DNA from 3 places in the Phytobacter sp. genome. Region 1 is predicted to be linked to each of the others. Evidence: predicted binding sites of a transcription regulator. Region 1 holds the regulator's gene; each other region holds the start of a gene.

Region 1 (10,863 bases):
GCCCTGGCTTTGTGTGCAATTATCACGCTGATTGCAATGCAATGGCTGGTCGCTTTTGATGCCGCCAACCTGGTGATGGTCTACCTGCTCGGGGTGGTGGTGATCGCGCTGTTGTATGGCCGCTGGCCCTCGGCGTTTGCCACGGTTATCAACGTGGTCAGTTTTGACCTCTTTTTCATCGCGCCTCGTGGGACGCTGGCGGTCTCAGATGTGCAATATCTGCTGACGTTTGGGGTGATGTTGACCGTGGGTCTTGTCATCGGCAACCTGACAGCTGGGGTACGCTATCAGGCGCGCGTGGCCCGTTATCGTGAACAGCGCACCCGCCATCTCTATGAGATGTCAAAAGCGCTGGCATCGGGGCGCAGCGCCGCAGACATTGCCGCCACCAGCGAAACATTCATTCGCTCCACCTTTGATGCACGAAGCCAGGTACTGCTGCCAGACAGTTCGGGCAAACTGGTGGCCATTACCGGAACGCATAACATCACCTCCTGGGATGATGCCATCGCCCGCTGGAGCTTTGATAAAGGCCAGCCTGCTGGCGCGGGTACAGATACCCTGCCCGGTGTCCCCTACCAAATTTTACCGCTCAAAAGTGCGCAGAAAACACATGGGTTGGTGGTCGTTGAACCGGCCAATTTGCGCTTGCTGATGGTACCTGAACAACAGCGTTTGCTGGAAACTTTTACCCTGCTGGTCGCCAGCGCGCTGGAGCGCCAGGCGTTGATCTCCAGTGAAGAGCAGGCCCGCTTTGCCAGCGAGCGCGAGAGCATTCGTAACTCACTGTTAGCCGCCCTCTCCCACGACCTTCGCACACCGCTGACGGTGCTGTTCGGCCAGGCGGAAATCCTGACCCTGGACCTGGCAAGCGAAGGGTCAAAACATGCACCGCAGGCCAGCGAAATCCGCCAACACGTACTGAATACAACTCGTCTGGTCAATAACCTGCTTGATATGGCGCGCATTCAGTCCGGCGGTTTTAATTTAAAACGAGAGTGGTTGACCCTGGAAGAAGTAGTGGGTAGTGCGCTGAGAATGATTGAATCCAGCCACGGTGGACGGCATATCGCACTCGACTTACCAGACCCACTAATGCTGGTCCATGTGGATGGTCCTCTGTTCGAGCGCGTGCTGATCAATTTGTTGGAAAATGCAGTGAAATATGCCGGACATCGGGCCAAAATAGGCATTCGAGCGATAACAGAAAATGCCCGCTTAACGCTGGAAGTCTGGGATAACGGGCCCGGTATTCCTGCCGGGCAGGAACAGACCATTTTTGCTAAGTTTGCTCGCGGAAATAAAGAGTCGGCTATCCCCGGCGTAGGACTGGGACTGGCCATCTGTCAGGCTATTGTCGAGGTGCATGGTGGGACCATTTTCGCCGCAAACCGCCCGGAAGGCGGTGCCTGTTTTCATGTTACACTGCCTCTCGATACGCCCCCGCAACTGGATGACTTTGTCGAGGATCTGTGATTAACGTTCTTATTGTCGAAGATGAACAGGCTATTCGTCGTTTCCTGCGTACCGCGCTGGAGGCTGATGGGCTGCGGGTGTTTGAAGCTGAGACATTACAGCGAGGCTTGCTTGAAGCAGCGACGCGCAAACCGGACCTGGTCATCCTCGATTTGGGCCTGCCGGATGGCGATGGCATCGATTTTATCCGTGATCTGCGTCAGTGGAGCCAGATGCCGGTGATCGTTTTGTCTGCCAGAGCGGAGGAGAGCGATAAGATCGCCGCCCTTGATGCGGGCGCGGACGATTACCTCAGTAAGCCATTTGGTATCGGTGAACTGCAGGCCCGACTGAGAGTGGCGTTGCGCCGCCATGCCGGTACTCAGCAGAGCGATCCCGTGGTGAGTTTTTCGGATATTCAGGTTGATCTCGCCAGTCGACGGATTTTACGCGGCAACGAAGAGTTGCACCTCACCCCTATCGAGTTTCGTTTACTCTCGGTGCTGTTAAACAATCACGGAAAAGTGCTTACCCAGCGTCAGTTGTTAAGCCAGGTCTGGGGGCCTAACGCCGTCGAGCATAGCCACTATTTACGCATCTATATGGGTCATCTGCGGCAAAAACTTGAGGCTGACCCCGCGCGTCCGCGCCATCTGCTTACCGAAACGGGTATCGGTTACCGGTTTATGCTGTAATCACCAGCATAAAAAAAGCCCGGTCACGCTTACGCAACCGGGCCTGGTCAATCACTTTACCGCATCAGGCGTTTTTCAGCACTTCACTGACAATCTCTACCGCTTCTTTCTCAATCAGCTTACGGTGTTCTTCACCGAGGAAGCTTTCGCAGTAAATCTTATAAGCATCTTCCGTACCAGACGGACGTGCGGCAAACCAGCCGTTCTCAGTCATTACTTTCAGACCACCGATCGACGCACCGTTACCTGGCGCTGCCGTCAGACGGGCAGTGATCGGATCACCCGCAAGTGTGCTGGCACTGACCATTTCCGGAGAAAGCTTAGAGAGTGCCGCTTTCTGCGCAGAGGTGGCGCTGGCACCCAGACGGTTGTAGCTCGGCGCACCGAAACGCGCAGCCAGTTCGTCATAATGCTGCTGTGGGTTTTTACCGGTGACAGCGGTGATTTCAGCCGCCAGCAGGCACATGATGATGCCGTCTTTATCCGTAGACCACGGCGTGCCGTCAAAGCGCAGGAAAGAAGCCCCCGCGCTCTCTTCGCCACCGAAGCCGAAGCTACCGTCGAACAGGCCATCAACAAACCATTTGAAACCAACCGGTACTTCAACCAGTTTACGACCAAGATCGTTGACCACGCGGTCAATCATAGCGGAGGAAACCAGGGTTTTACCTACCGCAACATCTTTGCCCCACTGTGGGCGATGCTGGAACAGATAGTTGATTGCCACAGCCAGGTAATGGTTCGGGTTCATCAGCCCAGCCGGGGTGACGATACCGTGACGGTCATAGTCCGGGTCGTTGGCGAAAGCTAAATCGAACTTGTCGCGCAGTGCCAGCAGACCGGCCATCGCACACTCAGAAGAGCAGTCCATACGGATCACGCCATCTTTGTCGAGGTGCATAAAGCGGAAAGTCTGATCGACCTGGTCGTTCACGATGGTCAGATCGAGTTTGTAGAATTCAGCAATGCGTTTCCAGTATTCGATACCAGAGCCACCGAGCGGATCAACACCCAGCTTCAGGCCTGCTTTCTGGATTGACGCCATATCAACGATATCTGCCAACCCTTCGATAAACGGCTGCACCAGATCCTGTTCTTTCACATGGCCCGAGGCCAGTGCCGCGTCCAGAGTGATGCGTTTCACGCCTTTCAGACCATCAGCCAGCAGCGCGTTAGCACGGTCTTCCACCACTTTGGTGACGTTGGTGTCAGCCGGGCCACCGTTTGGTGGGTTGTATTTAATACCGCCATCTTCCGGTGGGTTATGCGACGGAGTGATCACAATGCCGTCAGCCTGTGCGCCGCCTTTCTTGTTGTGGACCAGAATGGCGTTAGAAACGGCTGGAGTCGGAGTAAAACCGTTGTTTTCCTGCACAATCAGATCAACGCCGTTGGCAGCGAGGACTTCCAGCACGGAGATGAATGCAGGTTCAGACAAGGCATGGGTATCTTTACCCACATAGCACGGACCGGTGATACCGTTTTTAGCGCGCTCTTCGGCAATCGCCTGGGCAATCGCCAGAATATGTTGTTCGTTGAAGCTATGACGCCCCGCACTGCCGCGGTGACCTGACGTACCAAATTTTACTGCATGTTCAGCGTTACCGACTTCCGGCTTGAGTACGTAGTACTGCGCGGTAAGTTGGGCGACGTTGATCAAATCGCTCTGTTGCGCAGGTTGCCCCGCACGTTCATGGTTAGCCATTGCCTGGTCCTTTTTATGCAAGGATTAAATTGTGCCGCAAACCTTTTCAATCAATTCCGCCGGGAACTGCATTGACTGCATGATGTGTTCGACCATGCTGCATTTACGACCCGTATTGGTGTTGGTGATGACCCAGTATGGAGTATCTGGCACCTGTTTTGGCTTGGTTTGAGTACCGTTTTGCAACAGGGTTTGTTCATCAGACGCAAAGTATACGCGGGTACGCCCATGCAGAGACTCGGTAGATTCTGCAAAAGCGTTATTGTCCAAAGAATAGAGCGTAGACAGCACCAGCATGAAACGGTTGACGGCTTTTTTCTGATCGGCGTACTCATCAGAAAGCAGTAACTCGCGCACCGCACGCACTTTGTCTTTCGCGGTATTGGTCGGTTTGACCTCTTCAACAACCTTAGTTGTAACAGGTGTTTCTTTTACAGCAGCGGGAACCGTGGCGGCGGGTTGCGCAGAGGCAGAAAATTTCAACATGCGCCGTAAAATGTCGGATGCACTCTCACCAATATGCTTCGTGTGGCTGGCAATATAACTGTAGAGTTCATCATCAACTTCAATCGTTTTCATTTTAATCCAGTGCAGTGTCTTATCTGAATACAAGTTATTGAGATTATAAAGTCAAATCTCAACAGCGGATAGCGTTAAACCTGAGAGGCTGCTAAGTTAGATTGTGTCTGAACCTTGCAGCCGGGCGGCAGAATGTTCAACATAATACCCTAATCCGAAAGAGCGAAAAAAAGAACTTTGCCATGAAATTGAATACCCGAGCGCAATCTGCACAACAATCGCACAACAATTCTCCCATCGTGTTGGTCCACGGTTTGTTTGGTAGCCTGGACAACCTCGGTATCCTTGCTCGTGACCTCGTCAATGACCATGACATTCTTCAGGTTGATATGCGTAATCACGGGCTTTCAGACCGTTCAGACGAGATGAATTATCCGGTGATGGCGCAGGATTTGGTCGACACGCTGGACGCACATTCTATAGAGCGCGCAACCTTTATCGGCCACTCGATGGGTGGCAAAGCAGTCATGGCCTTAACTGGCCTCGCTCCTGAGCGTATTGACCAATTGGTTGCGATTGATATTGCCCCCGTTGATTATGCTGTCCGCCGCCATGATGAGATTTTTGCCGCTATCAATGCCGTGACGGATGCGCAAGCCACAACGCGCCAGCAGGCGGCTGCCGTGATGCGTACCGTTATTGATGAAGAGGGAGTGATTCAGTTTTTGCTGAAGTCGTTTATTGACGGCCAGTGGCGTTTTAACGTTCCCGTGCTCTGGGAACAGTACCCGCACATTGTAGGCTGGGAAGAGGTTCCGGCCTGGAACCACCCTGCTCTGTTCATTCCTGGTGGGAACTCACCGTATGTGACTGAACAGTACAGGCAGACGCTGCTCAAACAATTTCCTCAGGCGAAGGCACATGTGATTGCCGGTGCGGGCCATTGGGTGCATGCAGAAAAGCCTGATGCCGTTTTGCGTGCTATCCGTCGTTATCTCGCTGAAAAGACAAACTGATTAAAAACCCGGCGACCGGTCGCCTGAACGCGCCCGGGCGTTGGCGTACCTGCCTCCCTGATGTATGATGGCGCGCTAATCAGCCCGGGCTACGACCCGATTGCTTGTACTTCCCGTAGTATTCTTAAATCATGGCTAAAGAACAAACGGACCGCACGACACTAGATCTGTTCGCGAATGAGCGTCGCCCGGGACGTCCTAAAACCAATCCGCTCTCTCGCGACGAGCAATTGCGTATCAATAAACGCAATCAGCTTAAACGCGATAAATTTCGTGGGCTTAAACGCGTCGAATTGAAAATCAATGCCGAAGCCGTTGATGCATTAAATGCACTGGCCGACGCGCGTCAAATGAGTCGCAGTGAACTCATCGAAGAGATGTTGCTGGAACAGCTCAAAGCGCTGAACAGCATTGATTCCTCTGAATCTTCATCTAAATAACGCTTTCATGTGGCATAGAGTGCAGTCTGGCGCGATTGCAGTTTCCGCGCGCTTGCCTGTTCTGCTATGATTGCCCTTATCCGTGGGCTAAACGCCACCACCATATCATTAAGTTTCAAGAGGTTATTTTACTCATGGCAATCACTGGCATTTTTTTCGGCAGCGACACCGGTAATACCGAAAACATCGCAAAAATGATCCAGGCTCAGCTTGGTAAAGATGTTGCTGATGTTCACGACATTGCAAAAAGCAGCAAAGAAGATCTGGAAGGCTACGACATCCTGTTACTCGGCATCCCGACCTGGTACTACGGTGAAGCACAGTGTGACTGGGATGATTTCTTCCCGACGCTGGAAGACATTGATTTCAATGGCAAACTGGTCGCGCTGTTTGGCTGTGGCGATCAGGAAGATTATGCTGAGTACTTCTGTGATGCGTTGGGTACCATCCGTGACATCATCGAACCACGCGGTGCGGTGATTGTCGGTCACTGGCCGACTGAAGGTTACCACTTCGAAGCGTCCAAAGGCCTCGCCGATGACGACCACTTCGTGGGCCTGGCCATTGACGAAGACCGCCAGCCGGAGCTGACCGCTGCACGTGTTGATAAATGGGTTAAGCAGATTTATGAAGAGCTGAACCTTAAAGATATCATTAATGCCTGATGCTGTTTGGCGCAATCTGCGGGTTGCGCCAGATTGATAGTTAAAACCAATGGAAATAATTGCTACATTTTTTTAACTTTTGCCTCCAGCACTGTACAATATGGCCTGGTTAAAATGGGTATCGCGAAGGACTTTGTTGGCGCTACCACGTTTTATACGCTTACTTTACTTGAGGGCTTGCAGTTTTCATTTAGACATGGCAGTTCTATAATGAGACGCATTTCCCAGTGCATTCCTTGTAGCTTCCCGATGGGGAGCGAACCGTTTAGCAACAGGACAGATTCCGCATGACTGACAACAATACCGCATTAAAGAAGGCCGGCCTGAAAGTCACGCTTCCTCGCTTGAAAATTCTGGAAGTTCTTCAGGAGCCGGATAACCATCATGTCAGTGCGGAAGATTTATATAAGCGCCTGATCGATATGGGCGAAGAGATCGGGCTGGCAACGGTTTACCGTGTACTGAACCAGTTTGACGATGCCGGGATCGTAACCCGTCATAATTTTGAAGGCGGTAAATCCGTTTTCGAACTGACTCAGCAACATCACCATGACCACTTGATTTGCCTCGATTGTGGCAAAGTGATTGAATTCAGTGATGACTCCATTGAAGCTCGCCAGCGTGAAATCGCGTCGCAACACGGTATCCGTCTGACGAACCACAGCCTCTATCTCTACGGCCACTGCGCTGAAGGCGATTGCCGCACCGACGACAATGCCCACGAGATTGCTGGAAAATAATCTTCCGTAAACGTAAAAAGCCAACCCTAAGGTTGGCTTTTTTTATGGCTGGAAAAGTGTTTTTCCTACTGCGTATTGTGGCTACGAATCTCCTGCCAGATACGATCGCAATCGGCTTTTATCGCCTGTCCGTTACCCGTATGGGTCGCTTCGAGGCACTGCTGATAATCCAGTGTACGAACCGTTTCTTCATGGGCAAACTGTTGATGCGCTTTTTCCGATTTGAGCACCTCCAGCACACTACGACAGGCTTCAAGCTTTTGCGGCGACCCCTCCGCCGTATTAATGCAGGCACTGTAAGCGGTTTTCAGACGCATATCTTCCTTTGACGCGCCAGGTTGCTGTACACACGCAGCCAGACCGAGGGTCATTAACAGAATCATCAGGTTATTTTTCATTTTGCTCTCCTTCGCATCAGAAGATCGAGAACGGCGCAATCACGATAAATTTCACGTCGCGCTCATCCTGGAAGATATTGTTGTATCCCCCGCCCCAGCTCGGGATATCAGAGTGGTTATCATATTGCGTGAAGTGCAGCTTGAAGAGTGTGCCTTTCGCCAGACCATCCTGCAGGGTGTAAACCACATCCAGACTGTAAGCAGATTCTTTAATGGAGTTACCGGCATCGTAATATTTGTCGCCAGAAGGAACGTTCGAGGGTTTAGCATCCCAGCCGTAGACATATGACGCCCCCACCGCCCAACCCGGCAGATTTAAATCTTTAAGATCGTACATCGCACCGACAAAGACGGCTTTCTCATTGTGGGCGTTAAAGTCTGAGCGATTATCCCACCAAATATCCAGACGGCCATTTGATGAACCATACAGTGGCGTCATACGCTGGTTGAAGTATCCCTGGCGGCCATCAGCTTTAACCCATGTTCCTTCAAGACGTAAATCAACCGGCCCGACAGCATAATTAAACGTCAACGCCTGTAACCATGCCGTACCATCATAAATATCATTAATCGTATGATTAGTGGCTTTATCCCTCGAACTGTAGAATTGATAACTGGTTGATAACGGACTACCCGCAATATCAAATTTATAACTGGCTTTCGCAAAATACTGATCCACATATCCCTGGGCCTGGCCAAACGCAGCCTCTAATACGAGATCGTTTTTAAAATCATATTTCGCACCGAGAGAGTGCACATAATCAATTTTGGTCACGCGATCATTTTGATAGAAATTATCGGTTTCATTATACCAGGGCGCTTTATATTCATTGGCCCACATATAGGAAAAACTCAACTCGCCTGCTTGCTCAAAATTCAGTTTTACACCAGCCTCGGTACCCTGATAGGTTCCTGGCATAAAACTCCAGTTAGAAGCCAGCAGCGTCTGTCCGGTGGGCTGAATATAGCCCGCTCTGGCCCACACCGGACCGTATTTGAACTTAGCCGCAGCGGTGTAAAGACTTGCACCGCTTCTGTCCCCAGCCCAGTCTTCATCGTAGACTTTATGACTATTAGAGAAAGCTATTTCGTTAGGGTGGGCACTGCCCGACGATTCGGCCATTTCAATGGCTGCAAACGCCGCAATATCGATACCGAACATATCTGCTGCATATCCCGACTGGAAATCCAGATTGGTATTCCAGGTGGAATGCGCAAGGTTAGTTTTATATTTATTGCCGTCGGTGACGTCTTTACGGTCGCGCTCACGCTGCCAGTAATAGACACCGCCAGTAAGAGTCGAATCGTCAACAAATCCTGCGGCAGTGACCGCAGGTGACGCCATTAAACCTGACATTGCTGTAACGCTGGCAATAGCTAACGCTATCGCCTTACGCTTGGCGGTAAACGCGTTCATAATTGTTCCTCTTTGACTAAAATAAAAAGTGCTGTGCAAAGGCATTCAGCAACAAAATAAAATCAGGAAATAACGGAAAGTGCCTAAAAACTTCTTTCACTCCCCGAATCAAGGTTATTTTTGCCCGCACGAATGATCAAGCATTTTGCCCAGGTGAAAACCAGGAATATGACAGGACACACAGATTTCAGGTTGTTTCAGGAGAGTTTTGCAAAGGAGGAGTAAATCGTAATTTACCGTGTAAATTATCAGGATGAACGAGGGTTAAAAATAATAAATTTAAAACTGCATTTCATGTCAAGCACAGACAATTATTGTAAAATCACAAGAAACCTTGTGCGCAGAAATAAAAAAACGCCGCACAAGGCAGCGTTTTTAAATATTAACGTCGATATTACTCGCCGACTTTAGCCCAGGTGTCACGCAGACCCACGGTACGGTTAAAGACCAGCTTATCGGCCGTTGCATAACGGCTATCAAGGCAGAAGTAGCCTTCGCGTTCGAACTGGAAAGCTTTACCCGTTACGGCAGCCTGCAGTGATGGCTCAGCATAACCCTGTTTGATGACCAGAGATTCCGGGTTCATCACCGTCAGGAAGTCTTCCGCCGCACCCGGGTTTGGTACGCTGAACAGGCGGTCATACAGACGAATTTCGACTGGCAGTGCATGTGCCGCACTCACCCAGTGAATCACGCCTTTCACCTTGCGACCATCGGCCGGATCTTTGCTCAGGGTATCTGCATCATAGGTACAGAAGATGGTGGTGATATTACCTTCAGCATCTTTCTCCACACGCTCTGCTTTTACCACGTAGGCATTACGCAGACGGACTTCTTTACCCATTACCAGGCGCTTGTACTGCTTGTTCGCTTCTTCACGGAAATCGGCGCGATCGATCCAGATTTCAGCACTGAATGGCACTTCACGGTTGCCCATTTCCGGTTTGTTCGGATGGTTAGGCATGGTGACGATTTCGCTTCCACCCTGCGGGTAGTTTTCGATAACCATTTTAACCGGATCGATAACCGCCATCGCACGCGGCGCGTTTTCGTTCAGATCTTCACGAATACAGGATTCCAGTGAAGCCATCTCAATGGTGTTGTCCTGCTTGGTGATACCAATACGTTTGCAGAACTCACGGATGGATGCAGAAGTGTAGCCACGACGACGCAGACCAGAAATAGTCGGCATACGCGGGTCATCCCAGCCTTCAACGTGCTTATCGGTCACCAACAGGTTCAGCTTACGCTTGGACATGACGGTGTATTCCAGATTCAGGCGCGAGAATTCGTACTGACGCGGGTGAACCGGAATAGAGATGTTGTCCAGCACCCAGTCGTACAAACGACGGTTATCCTGGAATTCCAGCGTACACAGAGAATGGGTAATGCCTTCCAGCGCATCGCTGATGCAGTGGGTGAAGTCATACATCGGGTAGATGCACCACTTGCTGCCAGTCTGGTGGTGATCGGCAAACTTAATGCGGTACAGCACCGGATCGCGCAGAACGATAAACGGTGAGGCCATATCGATTTTGGCACGCAGACAGGCTTTACCTTCTTCAAAACCACCAGCACGCATTTTTTCAAACAGTGCGAGGTTCTCTTCTACGCTGCGATCGCGGAACGGACTGTTTTTACCCGGCGCCGTCAGCGAACCACGGTATTCACGGATTTCGTCCGCAGAAAGTTCATCAACAAAAGCCAGACCTTTGGTGATCAGCTCAACCGCATATTGATGCAGTTGATCGAAGTAGTCAGAGGAGTAGCGCACATCGCCGGACCAGTGGAAACCCAACCACTCTACGTCATG
Region 2 (10,863 bases), on a different contig from region 1:
TACGACAGAGCAGGGGCTGCAGCTTCGGGGGCTGGTTGAGGCCGGGAAAAGCCTCACGTTGCCAGGCAAATTACCCCAGGGTTACCACACGCTGACATTGCGTCAGGACGAGCAGCGCTGGCACTGTCGGTTGATTGTGACGCCTAAACGTTGCTATGAACCGCAGGCCCTGCTGGAAGGCAAAAAGTTGTGGGGGGCTTGCGTTCAGCTCTATACCCTGCGTTCAGATAAAAACTGGGGCATTGGTGACTTTGGCGATCTGAAATCGATGCTGGCGGATGTGGCAAATCGCGGTGGCTCTTTTATCGGCCTCAACCCGATCCATGCCCTCTACCCGGCGAACCCTGAAAGTGCCAGTCCGTACAGCCCATCCTCCCGCCGCTGGCTGAACGTCATCTATATCGACGTGAATGCGGTTGATGATTTCCGGGTCAGTAAAGAGGCACAGGCCTGGTGGAAGCTACCAACCACACAGTCGGCGCTCAAGGCCGCACGCGATGCCGAATTTGTGGATTACTCCACGGTCACGGCTCTGAAGCTGGCAGGCTTGCGTCTGGCCTGGAAGCAGTTTTCCACGCGTAAAGCGGGTGACGATTATCGCGTGGCATTTGATAGCTTCGTGAAGCAGGAAGGGGAGAGCCTCTACTGGCAGGCGGCCTTCGATGCGCTCCATGCTAACCAGGTGAAAGAAGACGAGCTGCGCTGGGGCTGGCCAGCCTGGCCGGAAGAGTACCGCTCAACAGGCAGTCCGCAGGTGAAAGCGTTTTGTACTGAGCATGCGGATGAGGTCAATTTTTACCTCTGGCTGCAATGGCTGGCGTACACGCAATTTGCTGAATGCTGGGAAACCAGCCAGGGCTTCGCCATGCCGATTGGGCTCTACCGCGATTTAGCCGTCGGCGTTGCCGAAGGCGGGGCGGAAACCTGGTGCGATCGTGAATTGTATTGCCTGAAAGCCTCGGTAGGTGCACCACCGGATATTCTCGGCCCTTTAGGCCAGAACTGGGGACTGCCACCGATGGATCCCCATATTACGGCAGCACGTGGTTATGAGCCGTTTATCGATCTGCTGCGGGCAAACATGAAAAGCTGCGGCGCGCTACGAATTGATCATGTGATGTCGATGCTGCGCCTGTGGTGGATCCCTTACGGCGAGACTGCAGATCACGGTGCTTATGTGCAGTATCCGGTTGACGATCTGTTGTCGATCCTGGCGCTGGAAAGCCAGCGTCATCAATGCATGGTGATTGGCGAAGATCTCGGAACCGTGCCGGTGGAAATTGTCAGTAAGCTTCGTGACAGCGGCGTTTACTCTTACAAAGTGCTCTATTTCGAGAGCGACCATGAGAAGAACTTCCGCGCGCCGAAAGCGTATCCGGAGCAATCCATGGCGGTGGCCACGACCCATGATCTGCCTACCTTGCGCGGCTATTGGGAAAGCGGTGATCTGACGCTCGGTAAAACATTAGGGTTGTACCCTGATGAAGTGGTGCTGCGCGGGTTGTTCAAGGATCGCGAACTGGCGAAACAGGGATTACTGAAAGCCTTGCATGCCCACGGTTGTCTGCCGAAAAAGGTCGGGCACAATGCGTCGCGGATGCCGATGACGTCGATGCTCAACCGCGGCATGCAGCGCTACATTGCTGACAGCAACAGTGCATTACTGGGGCTGCAGCCGGAGGACTGGCTCAATATGGCCGGGCCGGTGAATATTCCCGGGACCAGTTATCAGTACAAAAACTGGCGGCGCAAGCTTTCCACGTCACTTGAGAAGATGTTCGCCGATGAGAGTGTGAATAAGCTAATTAAGGATCTGGATAAGCGCAGACGGGCGGCAGGGAAGAAAAAGTAAAAGCAAAAAACCCACCAGATGGTGGGTTTTTTGTTTATTCACGAAAGTACGTGTTGTGACACTTACACCACCATGCCCAGCAGCAAACAGCCGACCAGACCACAAACGGAGATGATGGTCTCCAGCGCGGACCAGGATTTCATGGTCTCACCAATGGTCAGGTTGAAATACTCTTTAAACAGCCAGAAGCCTGGGTCGTTAACGTGAGAGAAAATCACGCTACCGGAACCGACGGCGATAACCATCAGTTCAGGGCTGACACCGGTGGTCGCGATCAGCGGAGCGGCAATGCCGCCTGCGGTAATCGCAGCAACGGTTGCAGAACCCAATGCGATACGCAGTACCGCTGCAATAGACCAGGCCATAAAGATAGGTGACAGGTTGGTGCCATGCATCAGAGATGCGATGTATTTGTCCACGCCGCTATCAACCAGAACCTGCTTGAACGCACCGCCACCGCCGATAATCAGCAGCATCATGGCGATGATTTTGATTGAGCTGGTCAGCGTTTCGTTAATGTCGTCCATGGAACGACCACGGTTCAGACCGAAGGTGAAGACGGCGATCAGCACGGCAATCAGGGTCGCCATTACCGGGTCACCGAAGAACTCCGCGTAAGGCAGAATGGCATGGCCTTTCGGCAGCAGCATTTCTGCAACGGCACGCAGTGCCATCAGCACAACCGGTACCAGAGAGGTCCAGACGCTGACGCCAAAGCCTGGCATCTCTTCTTCAGTGAAGGTTTTCTTGTTGTACAGGCCTTCCGGGATCGGTTTGTCGATACCTTTCAGGAAACGCGCATAAACCGGGCCCGCCAGAATCACGGTCGGGATACCCAGCAGCGTACCGTACAGCAGGGTTTTACCCATATCGGCATGGAAGATGGTCGCAATCGCGGTTGGACCCGGGTGCGGAGGCAGGAAGCCGTGGGTCACAGACAGCGCTGCTGCCATCGGCACACCAACATACAGCAGGGGAATACGCGCAGAGGCGGCGATGGTAAACACCAGCGGCAGCAACAGCACGAAGCCCACTTCATAGAACAGTGCGAAACCTACGGTAAAGCCGGTGAGTACCACCGCCCACTGAATGTGTTTCTCACCAAATTTCGCAATCAGGGTTGTCGCGATGCGCTGTGCACCACCGCAGTCTGCCAACAGTTTGCCGAGCATGGCACCGAAGCCCATGATCAGCGCAAGGCTGCCCAGGGTTCCGCCGACACCGGCTTTGATGGACTTGATCACTGCATCCAGAGGCATTCCCTGCATCATCCCGACGGCCAGAGCCACCAGAACCAGGGCAATAAATCCGTTCAATTTGAAGCGGATCATCAATAACAACAACAAGATTACACCGATAGCAACGATGACTAATGGCATGATTTACCTGGCCTTAATTTGTTATGGGTAACGTCAGTGTTTCTTCAGCACATACCCGGCTTTCAATAGGAGAAAACGCAGCGCTGTGGCACCAATACGGCTTACATCCATAATTAAAAATAATAGCTGGATGTTTTTATAATGTTGGTGCCTGCGCGGATGATACGGGTAACATCTGTAAAAAGAGAATCACCTGGTGGGGGTAAATTTGCGAAGTGAGATGTGGGTCATATTAACGGCGAGAAATTATTGCAAAAAAACGGCGGAAATTTGATTCGAAGGATACGGGTAACACATTCTCCCGCCTGGGCAGGAGAACATGTGAAGCGCGAAAATCAGTAGTAGGAGTGCTCGCCGCGCTGGTGTTCGGTCAGATCCCGTACACCTTTGAGGTCAGGGAATTCAGCCAGCAGCTGCTTTTCGATCCCATCTTTCAGGGTGACATCAATCATCGAGCAACCGTTACAGCCGCCGCCGAACTGAAGGATAGCGTAGCCGTCGTCGGTGATTTCCATCAGCGTCACACGGCCACCGTGGCCTGCCAACTGTGGATTAACCGTTGCCTGCAACATGTATTCGACACGCTCCATCAACGGGGCGTCATCGGTGACTTTACGCATTTTGGCGTTAGGGGCTTTCAGCGTCAGCTGAGAACCGAGTTGGTCGGTCACAAAATCGATTTCCGCATCTTCCAGATACGGCGCGCTCAACTCATCGACATAAGCGGTGAGCTGTTCGAATTCCAGGGCGGTGTCAGCGGCTTCCACTGCATCTGGCGGGCAATAAGAAACGCCGCATTCTGCGTTTGGCGTGCCTGGGTTAATCACAAACACGCGAATTTGCGTCCCTTCTTCCTGATTTGCCAGCAATTTAGCAAAATGCGCTTGCGCAGCATCGGAGATATGGATCATAGCAATGGCCTAATAGTTGACTATTTTACTTGGTTATAATACGCCCATCATCGAGGCTCTACAAGGTTCGACACAGGCACCATACCTGAACAGTCGCCGCGCCATTGCGTAACAGCAGTTGGCTCATTTCCGCGACAGTACTGCCGGTAGTGACGACATCATCCACGATAACCATATGGAGTCCCTTCACCGGCAATTCAAGGCGAAAGGCATTTTTCAGGTTGCGTTTACGCAAGCGGGCGCTCAACTGATGCTGGATTTGGGTCATCCGCGTGCGCCGGAGCGCGGCGGGTTCATAGCGGCAGCCTAACCAGTGTGCCAGCCGTCGGCAGAGTAGATCGCTCTGATTATAGCCTCTTCGCCACTGGCGTCGTTGCCAGAGTGGGACGTTGACCAGCATATCGGGGAGCGGGATTGGTCGGGTTCGATGAGCCTCTCTGACCGCCAGTAACAGCAGCCGCGCCAGGGGCTGAGCGAGCTCGGGACGCCGGGAAAACTTCATCTGATGTACCAGTTGACTGAGCGGCGGCGTGTAGCCACTGACCGTTATCATCTGCTGCCACGGCGGCATTTTCTGCAGACAACGGCCGCAGGGCAACGTGCGGCTGAGTGCGGGTAAGGCACAGCGTGGGCAGACGGGCACGTTAAGGGGGATGTTTCTGGCACAGCAGGAACAAATCCCCCAATGAGCGAGGGCCAGCGGCATTCGGCATAGCCAGCACAGACCGGGCACTGTTAGCATGTTCCACCTCCTTGTATGAATAAAGAGAACCATAACTGATGAACGATATCTGGTGGGAAACTAAAGGCGAAGGACATCGCCATCTTGTGCTGCTTCACGGGTGGGGTCTGAATGCGCAGGTGTGGGATTACATCGTACCTGAACTGAGTTCGCATTTTACGCTTCACCTGGTGGACTTACCGGGTTATGGCCGCAGTACCGGTTTTCCGGCAATGTCGCTTAACGAGATGGCTGAGATTGTGCTGGCAAATGCGCCCGAGCGAGCTATTTGGTTGGGCTGGAGCCTGGGTGGCCTGGTGGCCAGCCAGATAGCGTTAATGGCACCCGCGCGCGTCAGCGGACTGATCACGGTGGCATCGTCCCCCTGTTTTAGCGAGCAGGCGTCCTGGCCTGGGATCAAACCAGACGTTCTGGCCAGTTTCCAGAAACAGCTCAGCGAAGATTTCCAGCGCACGGTAGAGCGTTTTCTGGCATTGCAGACGATGGGAACAGAGACGTCCCGCCAGGATGCGCGCCAGCTAAAAAATGCAGTTTTATCACTGCCGATGCCAGCACAAGAGGTTCTGAATGGCGGGCTGGAGATCCTCAAAACCGTTGATCTACGCGACGCGCTGGTCGGCCTTTCGCTGCCGTTTCTGCGCATGTATGGTCGACTGGACGGACTGGTACCACGCAAAATGGTCGCCCCTCTGGACGCGCTATGGCCCCAAAGTGAGTCGATTATTTTTGGCAAAGCAGCGCATGCACCGTTTATTTCTCATCCGCAAGATTTCTGCCATGCATTGATCGAATTTAATAATACACACATGTAATTATTGCCATCACCTGGAAAACTTGTGATTTGGGAACAATACTGAGAACGCGACGGTGACTGCGTTTTTGCAGGGCGTTGCAGGATAAAAACTGAAAAACCTGAGGAGAATCATGGCTATGAAACTTGTTACAGGTATTGTTGCGTCTCTGGTGATTGGGTCCCTGTCCTTTGGCGTAATGGCCGCACAGGAACTGGAAAAAGATAAAGTGGCGGGGATGAATCTGACGAAGGTCGGGACCATTACCACTTCCGACACCTCCGCGCCAATGGACGCGAAAAAAGAACTGTCCAAAAAAGCCGATGAGCTGGGTGGCAAATATTTTGTTGTGACCAGCGGCGAGAAAAAAGAAAAAGACGTCTACGCCACGGCGGATGTCTATAAGTAATATTAAAGTGAATGTTGAAGCGGGCCTGTTGGCCCGCTTTTAGTTTCCGGTCAGCGACCACCACTCCTGCTGACAAGCGGATTTCCCTTCCGGACACGCTTTGCAATTTCCTGTCAAACAGACATCAGCCTCTTGTTGAATGCGCACGACTTTTCCCATTGCCTCCATGCGACACAACATGGCCTCCACCATCGGACGGGAAAGATGCAACGCACTGCTGAGCTGGCTGGCTTCCATCCGCCCTTGCAGTGCCAGCATATTACGAACGTCAATTAACGATGCCATAGGCGCGCCTTAGTGGCAGTCTCCTGCCGGGCTTTCGCAGCAACTGGCTACCGTTTTGCGGGTGGTCAGCAGATTAACATCCACCCGACTTCTGGCTCGGCGCAAGCTGCCAACAACGACAATGTTGAACAGAATGACCGCCAGAATGCAGGTAAGGCTGTATGTTGGGTGCGAGCTAAAGTTAGTGGTCTGGTAAAACAGTGTTGCCAGCGAATAGGCGATATTGAGTCCCCAAAGAACAGAGAAGCCCATCCAGCCCCGGTTCGATTCACGGGAAATCGCCCCCATGACCGAAATGCAGGGAATGTAGAGCAGTACGAAAATCAGGTAGCTGTACGCGGCACTGGCGCTGCCGAATTTCTCGCTCATCACGCCCATGGTGCCAGTTTCCATTTCACCATCACCTTTGCTGGCCTCGATGGGGTTCGCCAGAACACTTAAGCTGAAGGTGCTTTTCAGGCTGGTCCAGGTCTCTTCCAGTGCGGACTCCAGTTCACCTTTCAGGCTGAATTCTTGCGGATTAAATTCAGCGTTATGGATAGTTTCGGCGGTATAAAGAGTGTTCAGCGTCCCGACAACGACCTCTTTTGCCATCGCCCCGGTAAACAGGCCTACTGTTGCTTGCCAGTGGTCGGGTTGGACACCAATCGGCTGTAGCAGCGGTGTAAACACGCGGCTGACAGAAGCCAGTGCAGAGTCGTTAATGTTATCGACGGTTTTGCCGCTAAGGGAGAAGCTGTTCAGTGCGCTGAGGAAAATGCTGACCACGACGATCACTTTACCGGCACGCAGAACAAAGCCTTTCAGGCGTTGCCAGGTTTGCAGCACCAGGCTTTTCAAATGGGGAACGTGGTAGACCGGCAACTCCATAATGAATGGGGAGGCTTCGCCGCGCATGATGGTGTGTTTCAGCATTAACCCGGTCAGGATCGCCATAACAATCCCCAGAACATACAGCGAGAAGACGGTCAGTGCGCCTTGCTGACCAAAGAAGGCAGCAGAGAAGACGGCAAAAATGGCCAGCCGAGCGCCGCAGGACATAAACGGTGCCATCATGATGGTCATCAGACGTTCCCGGGGCGCATCCAGCGTGCGAGCACCCATCACCGACGGGACATTGCAGCCGAATCCGACAATCAGCGGCACAAAGGATTTGCCCGGTAAGCCGAGAGCCTGCATCAGTCTGTCCATCACAAAGGCCGCACGTGCCATGTAACCCGAATCTTCCAGGAAAGAGAGGAAGAGGTACATCATGCCAATTTGGGGGACCAACGGCAGAACGGTATTGATACCACCGCCCAGCCCCTGCGCCAGGAAAATCGTCAACCAATCAGGGAAGTGCAGTGTGGAGCCCAACCACTGAATACCGTGAACAAAAATGGCAACCGAACCAGCATCAAAAATAGGGGCGAGTGCGCCACCTATATTGATGGCCAGCAGAAACATCAGATACATCACGAACAGGAAGATGGGCAGACCCAAAAAACGGTTCAGAATGATGCGATCCACTGCGGCGGTAAACTGGCTGGGTTCAGCGGTCAACGTATTGCTGACGGCATCGCAGACTGCTGAAATGGTTTGATAGCGTGCATCGGCGATATGCAGCGCCGGATCCTCAATTTCACGCTGTAAACGTGCCAGTGAGGTATCCAGTTTGAGTGCCGCGTCACCGGCATAGGCGCGGCTGTATATATCACCTTCCAGCATTTGCAGGCCCAGCCAGCGGCGCTGCTGTGTCGGCATTTCGGTCGACATGGCCTGAGCCAGCGCATCCGCTTCGTGCTGCAGCGGTTGAGCATAATGAACGAGTTCGACAGGGGTGTTTTTCTGGTGGCGGTCGACGGCAAGTTTTAGTGCATCAATGCCGCGACCACGTGTTGAGACCAGAGGAACAACCGGGCAACCCAGTCGGGCGGATAACGCATCAATATCAATACGGACTTTCTGTTTTTCCGCAATATCCAGCATGTTGAGTGCCAGTATGCAGGGAATACCCAGTTCCAGCAGTTGTAAGGTGAGGTACAGATTGCGCTCAAGGTTGGAGGCATCCACTACGTTAATCAGCAGGTCGGCATCACCGCTTAGTATGTAATGGCAGGCTATTTGTTCATCAAGAGACGTTTGTGACGAGATGGTCGTTAGTGAGTAGGTACCTGGCAGGTCAACCAGAGTGACCTGGTGATCGGTAGTGGAAAACTGCCCCTCTTTACGTTCGACCGTCACACCGGACCAGTTGCCCACACGCTGTCGGGCACCCGTTAGCTGATTAAATAAGGTGGTTTTGCCGGAGTTCGGATTACCAATCAATCCAATGGTTAACTTTTTCATTTTTTATCTCACTGGACAGGATTAACGGGAAATAGCTTCCAGTTGCAAAAATGCGATGTCTTTTTTGCGTAATACCAGATTAACGCGGCGGGTTTCGATATGGATGGGGTCGCCAAGCGGTGCCACTCGAACCACATTAAAAGACGACCCTGGCAACATGCCGAGAGAGAGCAGTTTCTGGCGCCACGCGGGGCTGATATCGCGCGAAAAACCCGTTATTTTCCACGTACTGTCAGGAGATAATTGCATAGGACCTACTTATCTTTATCACGAGTGATTTTCGTTGTTCGTCGAATAAATTCCATTAAACCAGATGGTTAGTTTGCTAAGCGTCAGATGATAACCAGAACGAACAATGATAATGAGAATAGTTTTTATCTTCACTTATTTAACCGCGATATCATCCGGAGTTAAATCGTAAATCGCCGCATCGTTGATATGGCGCAATATTTATCTTGTTTTTCTATTACTCATAACGACTTAAAAAGTATGAATAAATATGGACATTTATTTCTTTATCTTAATGTTTTATTAAGAATTGACGTTGTTATTTTGTAAATAACGCAATCGATTATCATTCATTAATTTAATAGTGGGAATGAATGTGGTGAGATATTTTGAATGTTAATAAGGCATGTGCAGAAAAAAATGGGAAAGAAGCAACGTGCAAGGGGTATGACGGGGTTTGTTTTTTTGAATAACTACATATGAATTTCCCCTCCTCGAAAGGAGGGGAACGTCGTACGTTAGCGTTTTTTGCCCATTGCAGCGGCCAGCGCGTCCATCATGGCGCTGTTGCCTGCTGGTTGAGCTTCACGCCCACGAGGTTTCGCCGCTTTCGCTGCCGGACGAGTCTGTTCACGGCTGCCACCATTACTACGGCGTGCGTTGGTTTCGCCTGGCTGCTCATCCAGACGCATGGTCAGTGCAATGCGTTTACGTTGCAGATCGACTTCCATGACTTTGACTTTAACGATGTCACCCGCTTTCACTACCGTATGTGGATCTTCCACAAACTTGTCAGCCAGTGAAGAAATATGTACGAGGCCATCCTGATGCACGCCAATATCCACGAAGGCACCGAAGTTGGTCACGTTCGTGACAGAGCCTTCGAGTACCATCCCAGGCAGCAGGTCGTTCATGGTTTCGATGCCATCGGCAAAGGTCGCGGTTTTAAACTCAGGGCGCGGGTCACGGCCTGGTTTCTCCAGCTCTTTGATGATGTCCGTCACGGTCGGAACGCCCACGTGTTCATCGGTAAAATCGGATGGTTTGAGCTTGCGCAGTTCGCCGCTGTTGCCCATCAGGTCACGCAGAGATTGCGCCGTTGCTGCCAGGATACGCTCGACCACAGGGTAGGTTTCCGGGTGCACCGTTGAGGCATCCAGGGGGTTATCACCGTGGTTGATACGCAGGAAGCCGGCACACTGTTCAAAAGCTTTCGGCCCCAGACGGCTGACTTTCAGCAATTGCTGTCGGTTCTGGAATTGCCCGTTTTCATCGCGCCAGGAGACGATGTTCTGCGCCATCATGCGGGTCAGCCCGGCGACACGGGTGAGCAGAGGGACGGACGCCGTGTTGAGATCCACACCCACGGCGTTTACGCAGTCTTCAACAACCGCATCCAGCTTACGGGCAAGCTGCGTCTGGCTGACGTCGTGCTGATACTGGCCGACGCCGATAGATTTCGGGTCGATTTTCACCAGTTCAGCCAGTGGGTCCTGCAAACGGCGGGCGATAGAGACAGCACCACGCAGAGAGACATCGAGATCCGGGAACTCCAGCGCGGCCAGTTCGGATGCCGAATAGACGGACGCCCCCGCTTCGCTGACGATCACTTTCTGCCCGGTCACTTTCGGGAACTGCTTTTGCACATCGAGGTAGAAACGTTCAGTTTCACGGGATGCGGTACCGTTGCCGATAGCCACCAGTTCAACATTGTGTTTCTCGCACAATGCCGCCACCACAACGGCGGCTTTGGCTGCCTGACCGGTATGCGGGTAAATGGTATCGGTCGCGACCAGTTTACCGGTGCCATCCACTACTGCGACTTTAACGCCGGTACGCAGGCCAGGGTCAAGGCCCATGGTCGCGCGCAGGCCAGCCGGAGCGGCCATCAGCAGGTCGTGCAGGTTACGGGCAAACACGTTGATGGCTTCATCTTCA
Region 3 (10,863 bases), on a different contig from region 1:
TATCGCTCACCGGATGCATTCAAGTTCCTGGCGGGCTTAAATGCGCTGTTGCCGCAGGAGCAGGATGGGCATTACCCGTCGCACTGGCGTGTTAACCAATGCGTTCTTCAACAGGTGCGCCAGATAATCGGTCAGATGGAAACCCTGGGCAATGCGCTGGATATGCCGACCACTGCTAACCGTGAAATTCTGTTTATGCAGCTACTGGTGTTGTTGCGTAAAAGCAGTCTGGAGGAGGGGGCGTTCAGTAACGATGCGCGGCTTAATCAGTTGATGTCCTGGCTGGAAGATCACTTTGCCGAAGAGGTGTGCTGGGAGTCGCTCGCTGATGAGTACGCGCTGTCGCTGCGCACCCTGCATCGCCAGCTAAAAAGCTATACCGGGCTGACGCCGCAGCGGTATCTCAACCGCCTGCGACTGATCAAGGCGCGCCATATGCTACGTCATGGCGATGACAGCATTACCGATATCGCTTATCGCTGCGGTTTTGGCGACAGTAACCACTTTTCGACGCTTTTTCGCCGAGAGTTTGACTGGTCGCCGCGGGATATCCGTCAGGGACGGGATGTGCAATTGCAATAGCGGTAACGAGAAGGCTGTCACCGATTTTTTGTCGTAAATCAGCTAATACTTATCGGTTGTTTTGGGCTGAGGTGACGTTGTGGCAAGCCAGTTAATTCTTCGTAGCGCCGATTTTTTCCCCCGTCCAGGGCAGACCGTTGCCGTGGCGGATCGCTATCCGCAAAACGTCTTTGCCGAGCATACGCACGAGTTTTACGAACTGGTGCTGGTCTGGCGTGGCAACGGGCTGCATGTGCTCAATGACCGACCTTATCGCATCACCCGCGGTGACCTGTTTTACATCCGCGCGCAGGACAAACACTCCTATGCATCGGTCAACGATCTGGTGCTGCAAAATATCATCTACTGCCCCGATCGCCTGTCGCTGAATCTCGACTGGGCGGCACATATTCCGGGGCTTCAGGGTTCAGAGTGGACGCCGCACTGGCGTATTGGCAGCACCGGGATGACCCAGGCCCGGCAGGTGATCACTCAGCTAGAACAGGAGAGCACCAAAAGTGATGCCCTGGCGAATGCTATGGCAGAAGCCTTGTTTGCCCAACTGGTGATGACGTTGAAGCGCCATCGCTTTGCTGCTGATAATCTGGCCGCCGCCAACAGCGAGCCGCTGCTCGATAAACTCATTACTGCGCTTTCTGGCAGCCTCAACCGCAGCTTTTTGCTTGAGCAGTTTTGCGAGCAGGAGCGGTGCAGCGAGCGGGCACTCCGCCAGCAATTTCGGACTCAGACCGGGATGACTATCAACCACTACCTGCGGCAGTTGCGGATTTGCCACGCGCAGTATTTATTGCAACATACGGAGTTGATGATTGGTGAAGTGTCCACACGCTGTGGCTTTGAAGACAGCAACTATTTCTCGGTGGTTTTCACTCGTGAAACCGGCATGACCCCCAGCCAGTGGCGGCAGCGGCATAACGAAGCGGCATAGAATCCCGCTGGTCTGACATTCCCTTATGCCACATGGGCTTGTTTACATAACAGAATGTTATAACCATATTAAAACTACGGCATTGATAAACATTTTCAATATCATTTAACTAACTATAATGAACCAACTGCTTACGCGGCGTTAACACATCTGCCGCCCGACAATAATGGAGATTAGTATGAGCTATACACTGCCATCCCTGCCGTACGCCTACGATGCACTTGAGCCTCATTTCGACAAGCAGACGATGGAAATCCATCACTCTAAACACCACCAGGCTTATGTAAACAATGCGAACGCAGCGCTGGAAAGCCTGCCAGAATTCGCCAGCCTGTCTGCTGAAGAGCTGATCACTAAACTGGACCAACTGCCGGCAGACAAAAAGACCGTTCTGCGTAACAACGCTGGCGGCCACGCAAACCACAGCTTCTTCTGGAAAGGCCTGAAAAAAGACACCACCCTGCAGGGCGACCTGAAAGCAGCTATCGAGCGTGATTTCGGTTCCGTTGATAACTTCAAAGCTGAATTCGAAAAAGCAGCAGCAACCCGCTTCGGTTCTGGCTGGGCATGGCTGGTGCTGAAAGGCGACAAACTGGCTGTGGTTTCTACCGCTAACCAGGACTCCCCGCTGATGGGCGAAGCTATCTCTGGCGCGTCTGGCTTCCCTATCGTGGGTCTGGATGTGTGGGAACACGCTTACTACCTGAAATTCCAGAACCGTCGCCCGGACTACATCAAAGAGTTCTGGAACGTGGTTAACTGGGACGAAGCAGCAGCACGTTTCGCCGCTAAGAAATAAGTTTTGCTAAATCTCCCGCTTTCGCGGGTGAATCAAGCCCCTGTCGACATAGTCGGTGGGGGTTTTTTTATGGAGGCAAATCGGCCGCTTTAAATAAAAACAATGATCCAATAAAAATGAAATATTGTTTTGTTTTTGTATGTGAGATCACTTTTCTGGGTGTGACGACGTTCTAACATTTCGCCATCAGCGCTGGACTCGCTCCTTTTTAAGGGCGAAATGGCGCACAAAAATCAGTGATTTTTTGACAGGTGGCGGTATGCAAATCAAACGTGCAATAGAAAAAATCCCGGGCGGGATGATGCTGGTTCCTCTGTTTCTTGGTGCGTTGTGTCACACCTTCTCGCCGGGTGCGGGAAAGTATTTTGGCTCCTTCACGAATGGCATGATCACCGGGACCGTGCCGATTCTGGCGGTGTGGTTTTTCTGCATGGGCGCGTCAATTAAGCTCAGTGCGACCGGTACGGTGCTGCGCAAGTCCGGCACCCTGGTGGTGACCAAAATTGCGGTGGCCTGGGTGGTTGCGGCGGTGACATCACGTTTGATTCCGGCGCACGGCGTGGAAGCGGGCTTCTTTGCAGGGCTGTCGACACTGGCGCTGGTCGCCTCAATGGACATGACTAACGGCGGGCTTTACGCCTCCATCATGCAGCAGTACGGCACCAAAGAAGAGGCCGGGGCGTTTGTGCTGATGTCCCTCGAATCTGGCCCATTGATGACGATGGTGATTCTGGGTACGGCGGGTATCGCCTCATTTGAACCACATGTGTTTGTTGGCGCAGTACTGCCATTCCTGATTGGCTTTGGTCTGGGTAATCTGGACCCCGAATTGCGTGAGTTCTTTACCCGCGCAGTACAGACGCTGATTCCCTTCTTCGCCTTTGCGCTCGGTAACACCATCGATCTCAGCGTGATTGCCCAGACTGGTTTGCTCGGCGTGCTGCTGGGGCTGGCTGTGATTGTGATTACGGGCATTCCGTTGATTATTGCCGATAAGCTGATTGGCGGCGGAGATGGTACCGCAGGGCTTGCGGCTTCCAGCTCTGCCGGGGCGGCAGTGGCAACACCGGTACTGATTGCCGAGATGGTGCCGGAGTTTAAAGCGATGGCGCCTGCCGCGACTTCGCTGGTAGCGACATCGGTGATTGTGACCTCCATTCTGGTGCCGATTTTGACCTCTGTCTGGTCACGTAAAGTGAAAGGGGATGCAGTGGCTCCGGACCTGCGCAGTGCGGTGAAATAGCGCAGAACGTTCAATGAGAAACCGGCCTTTGCAGGCCGGCTTTTTTGTCAGTGGGGTATACCAAAAACCTTATCCACTTGCGCACACTCGGCATGTGTTAACTCGCCGCCAAAATTGCGCGACGTAGCACCGCAGTAACCGAATTTGCGCGATACCACGGTTTTAATGGTGGTCACGAAATCCTCGCCAATCGTATAAATCGACATGAATTTGCCGATTTCACGCTGCGCATCATGCAGAGCCGTCAGGTCATTTTGCTTCCAGGCTTCTCGCGCGTTGACAAATAGCTCTGGCATCACGTTGTTTAACCCGGAGATAACGCCCGCACCACCTGCCAGCAGGTTCGGAATGAAATACTCGTCATAGCCGGAAAGCACGGCGAAATCATCACGGACTTTTTCGGTCGCGAGGATGATATTGCGGGTATGCGACTGGCAATCAACGGTGTCTTTAATGCCGGCAAAGTTCGGGAACTCGGCCGCCAGCGTGGCGACCAGCTCCGGTGTCAGGTCACAGCCGGTGCGTGCAGGGAAGTTATAGGCAAACCACTTACCGTTTAGTCGCTGCCCCAGATGGCGGAAGTAACTCAGCAGCTGTGCAGGCGTTTGCCCGTAGTAGTAAGGGGGCAGGACCATGACCGCGTCATAACCCGTACGGAAGGCTTCGTCCGCCATCCAGAGTAGATCATTCAGGCTGGTTGAAGAGACGTTTGCCACCAGGGTACCGGGCGTCATACCGCGCACTTCGCGGATCAGCATGAGCCGTTCATCAAGGGTGAAAGAGGCAAACTCGCCAATGCTGCCCATTAGCAATACCACATCGATTCTGGCGTCGGTCAGGCGTGAAATATGCTGTCTTAATCCATTCAGATCAACTTTACCGTCGGGTGTCATTGGCGTAATGGACGGGCACCAGACGCCGGAAAATTCATTTTCAGTCTTCACGTCACTGTCTCCTTGAATATGAAATAGCGTTTCACTTCTTCAATAAGTGATAGCACGTCCTGACGGAATTCACGCGCACCGGTGTCTCATTTCTGCACGATTTCGGGGTAAAAAGTGTGGTGTAATACCGGAACAATTTTAGCGTCCGGGGGAAAAGATGCGGCATCCGGTTAATGTTTATACAGGCACTGTAAAGGATTATGCGGGCAGTAAGCCCAGCGCAATCGCCAAGCTCCAGGTGGACGGAGAGTTAACCTTAACGGATCGTGGTCTGGAGGGGGACCAACAGGCGGAGAAGGTGATTCACGGCGGGCCGGACAGGGCGCTTTGTCACTATCCTCGCGAGCATTACGCCTTCTGGCGTCAGACCTTCCCTGATAACGACGCGCTCTACTACGCGCCCGCTTTCGGCGAGAATTTGTCGACGGAAGGGCTGACGGAGAGGAATGTTTTTATCGGTGATATTTTCCGGTGGGGAGAGACGCTGATTCAGGTTACCCAGCCGCGCTCGCCCTGCTACAAGCTCAACTTTCACTTTAACGTCAGCGATATGGCGTCACAAATGCAGGCTTGTGGGCGCATTGGCTGGCTCTATCGCGTGATTGCGGCGGGAAAGGTTTCGACGGATGCACCGCTTGAACTGGCATCACGCACCAGTGATGTGAGCGTTCAGGATGCGGCGTCCATTGCCTGGCATATGCCGTTCGATGACGAACAGTATCGGCGTTTACTCTCTGCGGCCGGGCTGTCTGCAAGCTGGACAAGAACGATGCAGAAGCGGCGTTTAAGTGGGGTTATCGAGGATAATTCGCGAAGATTGTGGGGAAAGTAGAACTGTTCCCCCTCACATTGCAGTGAGGGGGAACAGGTGTTACGAACGTTTATACAGCGGCAGCCAGATTGTTAAGCGCAAACCGCCCAGCGGGCTGTCGTCGGCTTTCACCCAACCACGGTGCTGTTGAATGGCGGTTTCCACAATCGCCAGCCCCAGACCCGTGCCACCTGATTCGCGATCGCGCGCTTCGTCAGTACGGTAGAAGGGACGGAAAATCTGCTCTCTGTCTTCCGGGCTGACGCCAGGACCGTCATCATCAACGTTGATGGTGATGCCCTCTTTGTCGACCGAGAAATTGACTTCGATTTTGGTGTGCGAGTAGCGCAGGGCGTTACGCACGATATTCTCCAGCGCACTTTCCAGTGCGTTAGGGTTACCGTACAGCGGCCATGGCCCTGGCGGGAAGTTGACCGTCAGCGTTTTCCCCACCTGCTCGGCTTCAAAGGCGGCGTTGTCCAGCACCTCATTCCACAGATGGTTAGCCTTAACGGTTTCACTGACCAGCGCACTTTTCTGCTGATTACGGGACATCACCAGCAGGTCGTTAATCATGCTGTCGAGACGCTGTGCTTCCATTTCGATCCGCTCCAGCTCTTTACTCTCCCCACTGCGTCGACGCAGAAGCGCCGTACCCAGTTGCAGACGCGTGAGGGGCGTACGCAGCTCGTGTGAGATGTCAGAAAGCAGTCGCTGTTGCGAGGTCATCATGCGTTCCAGCGCGGTGACCATCTGGTTAAAACTGGCTCCGGCGGCGACGAACTCCTGTGGCCCGGCTTCCAGTTCCGGACGCTGGCGTAAATTGCCCTGTGCCACTTCATCTGCCGCATTTTTCAACTTACGCGCCGGTTTTGCCAGGCTCCATGCCAGCCAGAGCAGCAAAGGCGAACTGATGAGCATGGTGACGATAAGCAATAGCAGCGGTCGGTCAAACAGCAGGTTGATGAAATCAGACTGAGAGTTGCTGGCCGGGCGGATAAGATAGAGCTGGTAATTATCTTCCCCGTCCCGGACGGAAAAGGGCCCTACCAGCTCTACCCGACCATATTTTTTCTTCTGCGGGTGATCCGAGTTATCCGCCTGACCAATAAAGTTGCGGATAATCTGCATTTCGTTGCGTTCTGCGCCAATGACGCGGCCTTCGCTGGTGACCAGCAGCAGGCGTTGTCCTGGCGGAGCCCATTTGTCGATAGCGCGGAATAATCTGCGCCACCACATCAGGTCATTGGGCGGATCGTTGACCAGCTCCGCCTCGACGTGCTGCTCAATCATCACGCCCTGACGCTGCTCGCTGTCGAGCAGCTCCGTCATCTGGCGTGAATCCAGTTTCGGCACCATCAAGACCAGCATCAATACCAGCGCCAGCGTCAGCCAGAAAATGGCAAAAATGCGGGCGGTCAAACTTCCTATCATGTAGCGGATACCATCAAATAGCCGCGACCACGCAAGGTTTTAAACCACGGGTGACCGTCTTTGCGGTCCGGCAGTTTGCGGCGCAGGTTAGAGATATGCATATCTATGGCGCGATCAAACGGCGTCAAGCGTTTGCCCAGCACTTCCTGGCTTAAATGTTCGCGCGAGACAACCTGACCCAGGTGCTGTGCGAGCAAGTAAAGCAGGGTGAATTCGGTGCCGGTGAGCTCAAGCGACTGACCATCGAAATTGGCTTCCTGACGACCTGGGTTCAGGCTCAGGCCATCCACTTCCAGGGTCGGAGAACCGTTATCGGTGTTCTGTTGCTGTTCGCTCCAGTGCGAGCGGCGCAAAATGGCGCGAATACGCGCAACCAGTTCGCGATCGTTAAACGGTTTTGGCAGATAGTCATCCGCGCCCAGCTCAAGGCCGAGAACGCGATCCAGCTCGCTGCCGCGGGCTGTCAACATAATGACAGGTGTCTGGTGTGTCTGGCGTAGCTCTTTAAGGGTGTCGATACCGTTCTTCTTCGGCATCATGACGTCGAGCAAAAGCAAATCGATGCTGTCATCAAGGAGGTCGAGCGCCTGCTCCCCATCATGGGCAACCAGCACATTAAAACCTTCCATGTCGAGCAGCTCTTTTAACAGGGATGTAAGCTCTCGGTCATCATCTACTAAAAGAATCTTATTCATTGTTTAAATACCTCCGAGGCAGAAATTACGTCATCAAGAGTCGCTAATCCATGACTTTACGTTGTTTTACACCCCCTGACGCATGTTTGCAGCCTGAATCGTAGACTGATTCTCGTTGATTCGCGACACATAAGATTTTGGGAGCAAATGATGCGCATAGTTACCGCTGCCGTCATGGCCTCAACACTGGCGCTCAGTACGATTGGCCAGGCTGCTGAAGTCGTAACAGGCGATAACTGGCACCCGACTGAGGGAATCGCGCAGCGTAATGGTCAGAACCATATGTTTGACGGCATACATTTAACCGAGCATCAACGCCAACAGATGCGAGATTTGATGCAGCAGGCACGGCACGACCAGCCCCCTGTTAATGTTAGCGAAGTGGAGGCAATGCATCGCCTTATCACCGCAGAAAATTTTGATGAAACCGCTGTGCGGAATCAGGCAGAAAAAATGGCGCAGGAACAGATAGCGCGTCAGGTTGAGATGGCGAAAGTCCGCAACCAGATGTATCACCTGCTAACGCCTGAGCAGCAAGCGGTTTTGAACCAGAAGCATCAAAAACGGATGGACCAACTGCGCGAAGTCGCGCAAATGCAGCAAGGCTCTCCGTTAAAGTTCTTCAGTAGCAGTAGTACCCAGCGTTCCCAGTAATGAACCCTGTTTTCCTTGCCATAGACACCATCCCTGTCTTCCCCCACATGATGTGGGGGTTTTTTTTGCCCTAAATTCAGCATCCTGAATTCCCGCCTGATAAGTTGCCTTTCGTTATACTACCCACTGAAGAATGTGGGAGCCTTTATGAACGAATCTTACGGACGCCTTGTCAGCCGTGCCGCCATCGCGGCCACGATCATGGCGTCGTCATTATTAGTGATTAAAATCTTTGCGTGGTGGTACACCGGTTCGGTGAGCATCCTGGCAGCGCTGGTGGATTCGCTAGTGGATATTGCCGCTTCGCTGACTAACCTGCTGGTGGTGCGTTATTCACTGCAACCGGCAGATGATGAACACACATTTGGCCACGGGAAGGCTGAATCGCTCGCCGCACTGGCACAAAGTATGTTTATTTCCGGCTCGGCGCTGTTCCTGTTTTTGACCGGTATTCAGCACCTGGCAAACCCGGAACCGATGTATTCACCCGGCATTGGTATTGCCGTTACCCTGATTGCTTTAGTCAGCACTGTGATCCTTGTCACTTTTCAGCGTTGGGTGGTACGAAAAACCCAGAGTCAGGCGGTCAGGGCAGATATGCTTCATTATCAGTCTGATGTTATGATGAACGGTGCAATTTTGGTCGCTTTGTGGCTGTCGTGGTACGGCTGGCATCGGGCGGATGCACTGTTTGCTTTGGGCATCGGTTGTTATATTTTATACAGCGCATTACGTATGGGATATGAAGCCGTTCAGTCTTTACTGGACAGGGCATTGCCGGATGAAGAACGCCAGGACATTTTCGATATTGTCACGGCCTGGCCGGGCGTCAGCGGTGCTCACGATCTGCGAACAAGGCAGTCAGGTCCAACACGGTTCATCCAAATCCATCTGGAGATGGAGGATAACCTTCCATTGGTTCAGGCGCACATCATCGCTGAACAGGTGGAACAAGCAATTCTGCAGCGTTTTCCAGGGTCGGATGTGATTATTCATCAGGATCCCTGCTCGGTAATACCTCAAGGACGATAAGCGCGTTGCTGCTGTCGTATTTCGTTGTAAAAAAAGAGAGTCAGACCCGCATTTAGTGTATAAATTACCGCCATAGGGTCTGACCTGAATCAATTCAGCAAATAGTGATTAATATAATATTTGCATCATAGCCGTTTGCTCCTGTGGAGCGTCGTTTTGGCCAACAGAACATTATTTTTGCATTCCTAAGTTCAGAGGTAGTCATGATTAAAAAAATCGGTGTGTTGACAAGTGGCGGTGATGCGCCGGGCATGAACGCAGCAATTCGTGGCGTTGTCCGTGCAGCATTAACTGAAGGTCTGGAAGTTGCGGGTATTTATGATGGTTATCTCGGCCTGTACGAAGACCGTATGATTCAACTGGATCGCTATAGTGTGTCAGACATGATTAACCGTGGCGGCACCTTCCTCGGCTCTGCACGTTTCCCGGAATTCCGCGAAGAGCACGTCCGCGCCGTGGCTATCGAGAACATGAAAAAGCGTGGTATTGATGCGCTGGTCGTTATCGGCGGTGACGGTTCCTACATGGGGGCTAAGCGCCTGACTGAAATGGGCTTCCCGTGCATCGGCCTGCCAGGCACCATCGACAACGATGTGGCCGGTACCGATTACACCATCGGTTATTTCACCGCACTGCACACCGTGGTTGAAGCGATTGACCGCCTGCGTGACACCTCTTCTTCTCACCAGCGTATTTCCATCGTTGAAGTGATGGGCCGTTACTGTGGTGACTTGACCCTGGCCGCTGCTATTGCTGGCGGTTGCGAGTTTATCGTGCTGCCTGAAGTAGAATTCAGCCGTGAAGACCTGGTCGCAGAAATTAAAGCGGGTATCGCGAAAGGTAAAAAACACGCCATTGTCGCCATCACTGAGCACATCTGCGATATCGATGAACTGGCAAAATACATCGAAACCGAAACCGAGCGTGAAACCCGTGCGACCGTTCTGGGCCACATCCAGCGCGGCGGCTCCCCGGTGCCTTACGACCGTATCCTGGCATCCCGTATGGGCGCATACGCCATTGAGTTGCTGCTGCAGGGGCACGGCGGTCGTTGTGTCGGTATCCAGAACGAAAAAATGGTTCACCACGACATTATCGACGCTATCGAGAACATGAAGCGTCCGTTCAAAGGTGACTGGCTGGACTGCGCTAAAAAGCTCTACTAAACACATTCAACGCCCTCTGTTTCGAGGGCGTTTCTTTGTCAGCTGATATTCCCCAAAGTTATAGCCAATCTTTTTTTATTCTTTAATCATTGGACATCTTTCTGGCACGCTGATCACATCAAAATACATAACCTGAGAGAGTGGGCGATGAACAAGTGGGGCGTAGGATTAACATTGCTGCTGGCATCTGGCAGCGTTCTGGCGAAAGACATTCAATTACTGAACGTGTCGTATGATCCAACGCGTGAGTTGTATGAACAGTACAACAAAGCGTTCAGCGCACACTGGAAACAGGAAACCGGCGATACTGTCACCATTCGCCAGTCACACGGTGGCTCAGGCAAACAAGCAACCTCGGTTATTAACGGTCTGGATGCGGATGTTGTGACCCTGGCGCTGGCCTATGACGTGGATGCGATTGCCGAGCGTGGCAGCATCGACAAGAACTGGATCAAACGTCTGCCGGATAACTCTGCGCCTTATACCTCCACCATTGTCTTCCTGGTGCGTAAAGGCAACCCGAAACAAATTCACGACTGGAATGATTTAATCAAACCGGGCGTGTCCGTTATCAC

The links. Region 1 encodes Fur, which represses iron uptake genes when iron is present. Its sites were predicted from a motif close to ATAATAATGAGAACNACTATCAA; they were not measured.
Region 2: feoA (ferrous iron transporter A) is a predicted target of Fur. The motif match lies at 9,053-9,075, and genes of this name have one in related genera.
Region 3: sodA (superoxide dismutase [Mn]) is a predicted target of Fur. The motif match lies at 1,593-1,615, and genes of this name have one in related genera.

The regions. Positions count from the first base shown of each region.
Region 1 is NZ_JCACPZ010000004.1:721,187-732,049, forward strand. It holds gene kdpD (two-component system sensor histidine kinase KdpD) at 1-1,476, shown strand, start outside; gene kdpE (two-component system response regulator KdpE) at 1,473-2,150, shown strand; gene pgm (phosphoglucomutase (alpha-D-glucose-1,6-bisphosphate-dependent)) at 2,215-3,855, opposite strand; gene seqA (replication initiation negative regulator SeqA) at 3,880-4,434, opposite strand; gene ybfF (esterase) at 4,617-5,390, shown strand; gene ybfE (LexA regulated protein) at 5,522-5,830, shown strand; gene fldA (flavodoxin FldA) at 5,965-6,495, shown strand; gene fur (ferric iron uptake transcriptional regulator) at 6,783-7,235, shown strand; gene chiQ (ChiQ/YbfN family lipoprotein) at 7,301-7,633, opposite strand; gene chiP (chitoporin ChiP) at 7,650-9,050, opposite strand; gene glnS (glutamine--tRNA ligase) at 9,445-10,863, opposite strand, start outside.
Region 2 is NZ_JCACPZ010000001.1:487,683-498,545, forward strand. It holds gene malQ (4-alpha-glucanotransferase) at 1-1,852, shown strand, start outside; gene gntT (gluconate transporter) at 1,915-3,231, opposite strand; gene nfuA (Fe-S biogenesis protein NfuA) at 3,567-4,142, opposite strand; gene gntX (DNA utilization protein GntX) at 4,201-4,884, opposite strand; gene bioH (pimeloyl-ACP methyl ester esterase BioH) at 4,923-5,696, shown strand; gene AC5JPW_RS02260 (YdgH/BhsA/McbA-like domain containing protein) at 5,815-6,084, shown strand; gene feoC ([Fe-S]-dependent transcriptional repressor FeoC) at 6,124-6,369, opposite strand; gene feoB (Fe(2+) transporter permease subunit FeoB) at 6,379-8,697, opposite strand; gene feoA (ferrous iron transporter A) at 8,719-8,946, opposite strand; gene AC5JPW_RS02280 (Tex family protein) at 9,444-10,863, opposite strand, start outside.
Region 3 is NZ_JCACPZ010000002.1:60,031-70,893, reverse strand. It holds gene rhaS (HTH-type transcriptional activator RhaS) at 1-582, shown strand, start outside; gene rhaR (HTH-type transcriptional activator RhaR) at 662-1,510, shown strand; gene sodA (superoxide dismutase [Mn]) at 1,689-2,309, shown strand; gene kdgT (2-keto-3-deoxygluconate transporter) at 2,569-3,552, shown strand; gene AC5JPW_RS02955 (dihydrodipicolinate synthase family protein) at 3,600-4,496, opposite strand; gene yiiM (6-hydroxyaminopurine reductase) at 4,654-5,328, shown strand; gene cpxA (envelope stress sensor histidine kinase CpxA) at 5,368-6,741, opposite strand; gene cpxR (envelope stress response regulator transcription factor CpxR) at 6,738-7,436, opposite strand; gene cpxP (cell-envelope stress modulator CpxP) at 7,587-8,090, shown strand; gene fieF (CDF family cation-efflux transporter FieF) at 8,238-9,122, shown strand; gene pfkA (6-phosphofructokinase) at 9,326-10,288, shown strand; gene AC5JPW_RS02920 (sulfate ABC transporter substrate-binding protein) at 10,436-10,863, shown strand, end outside.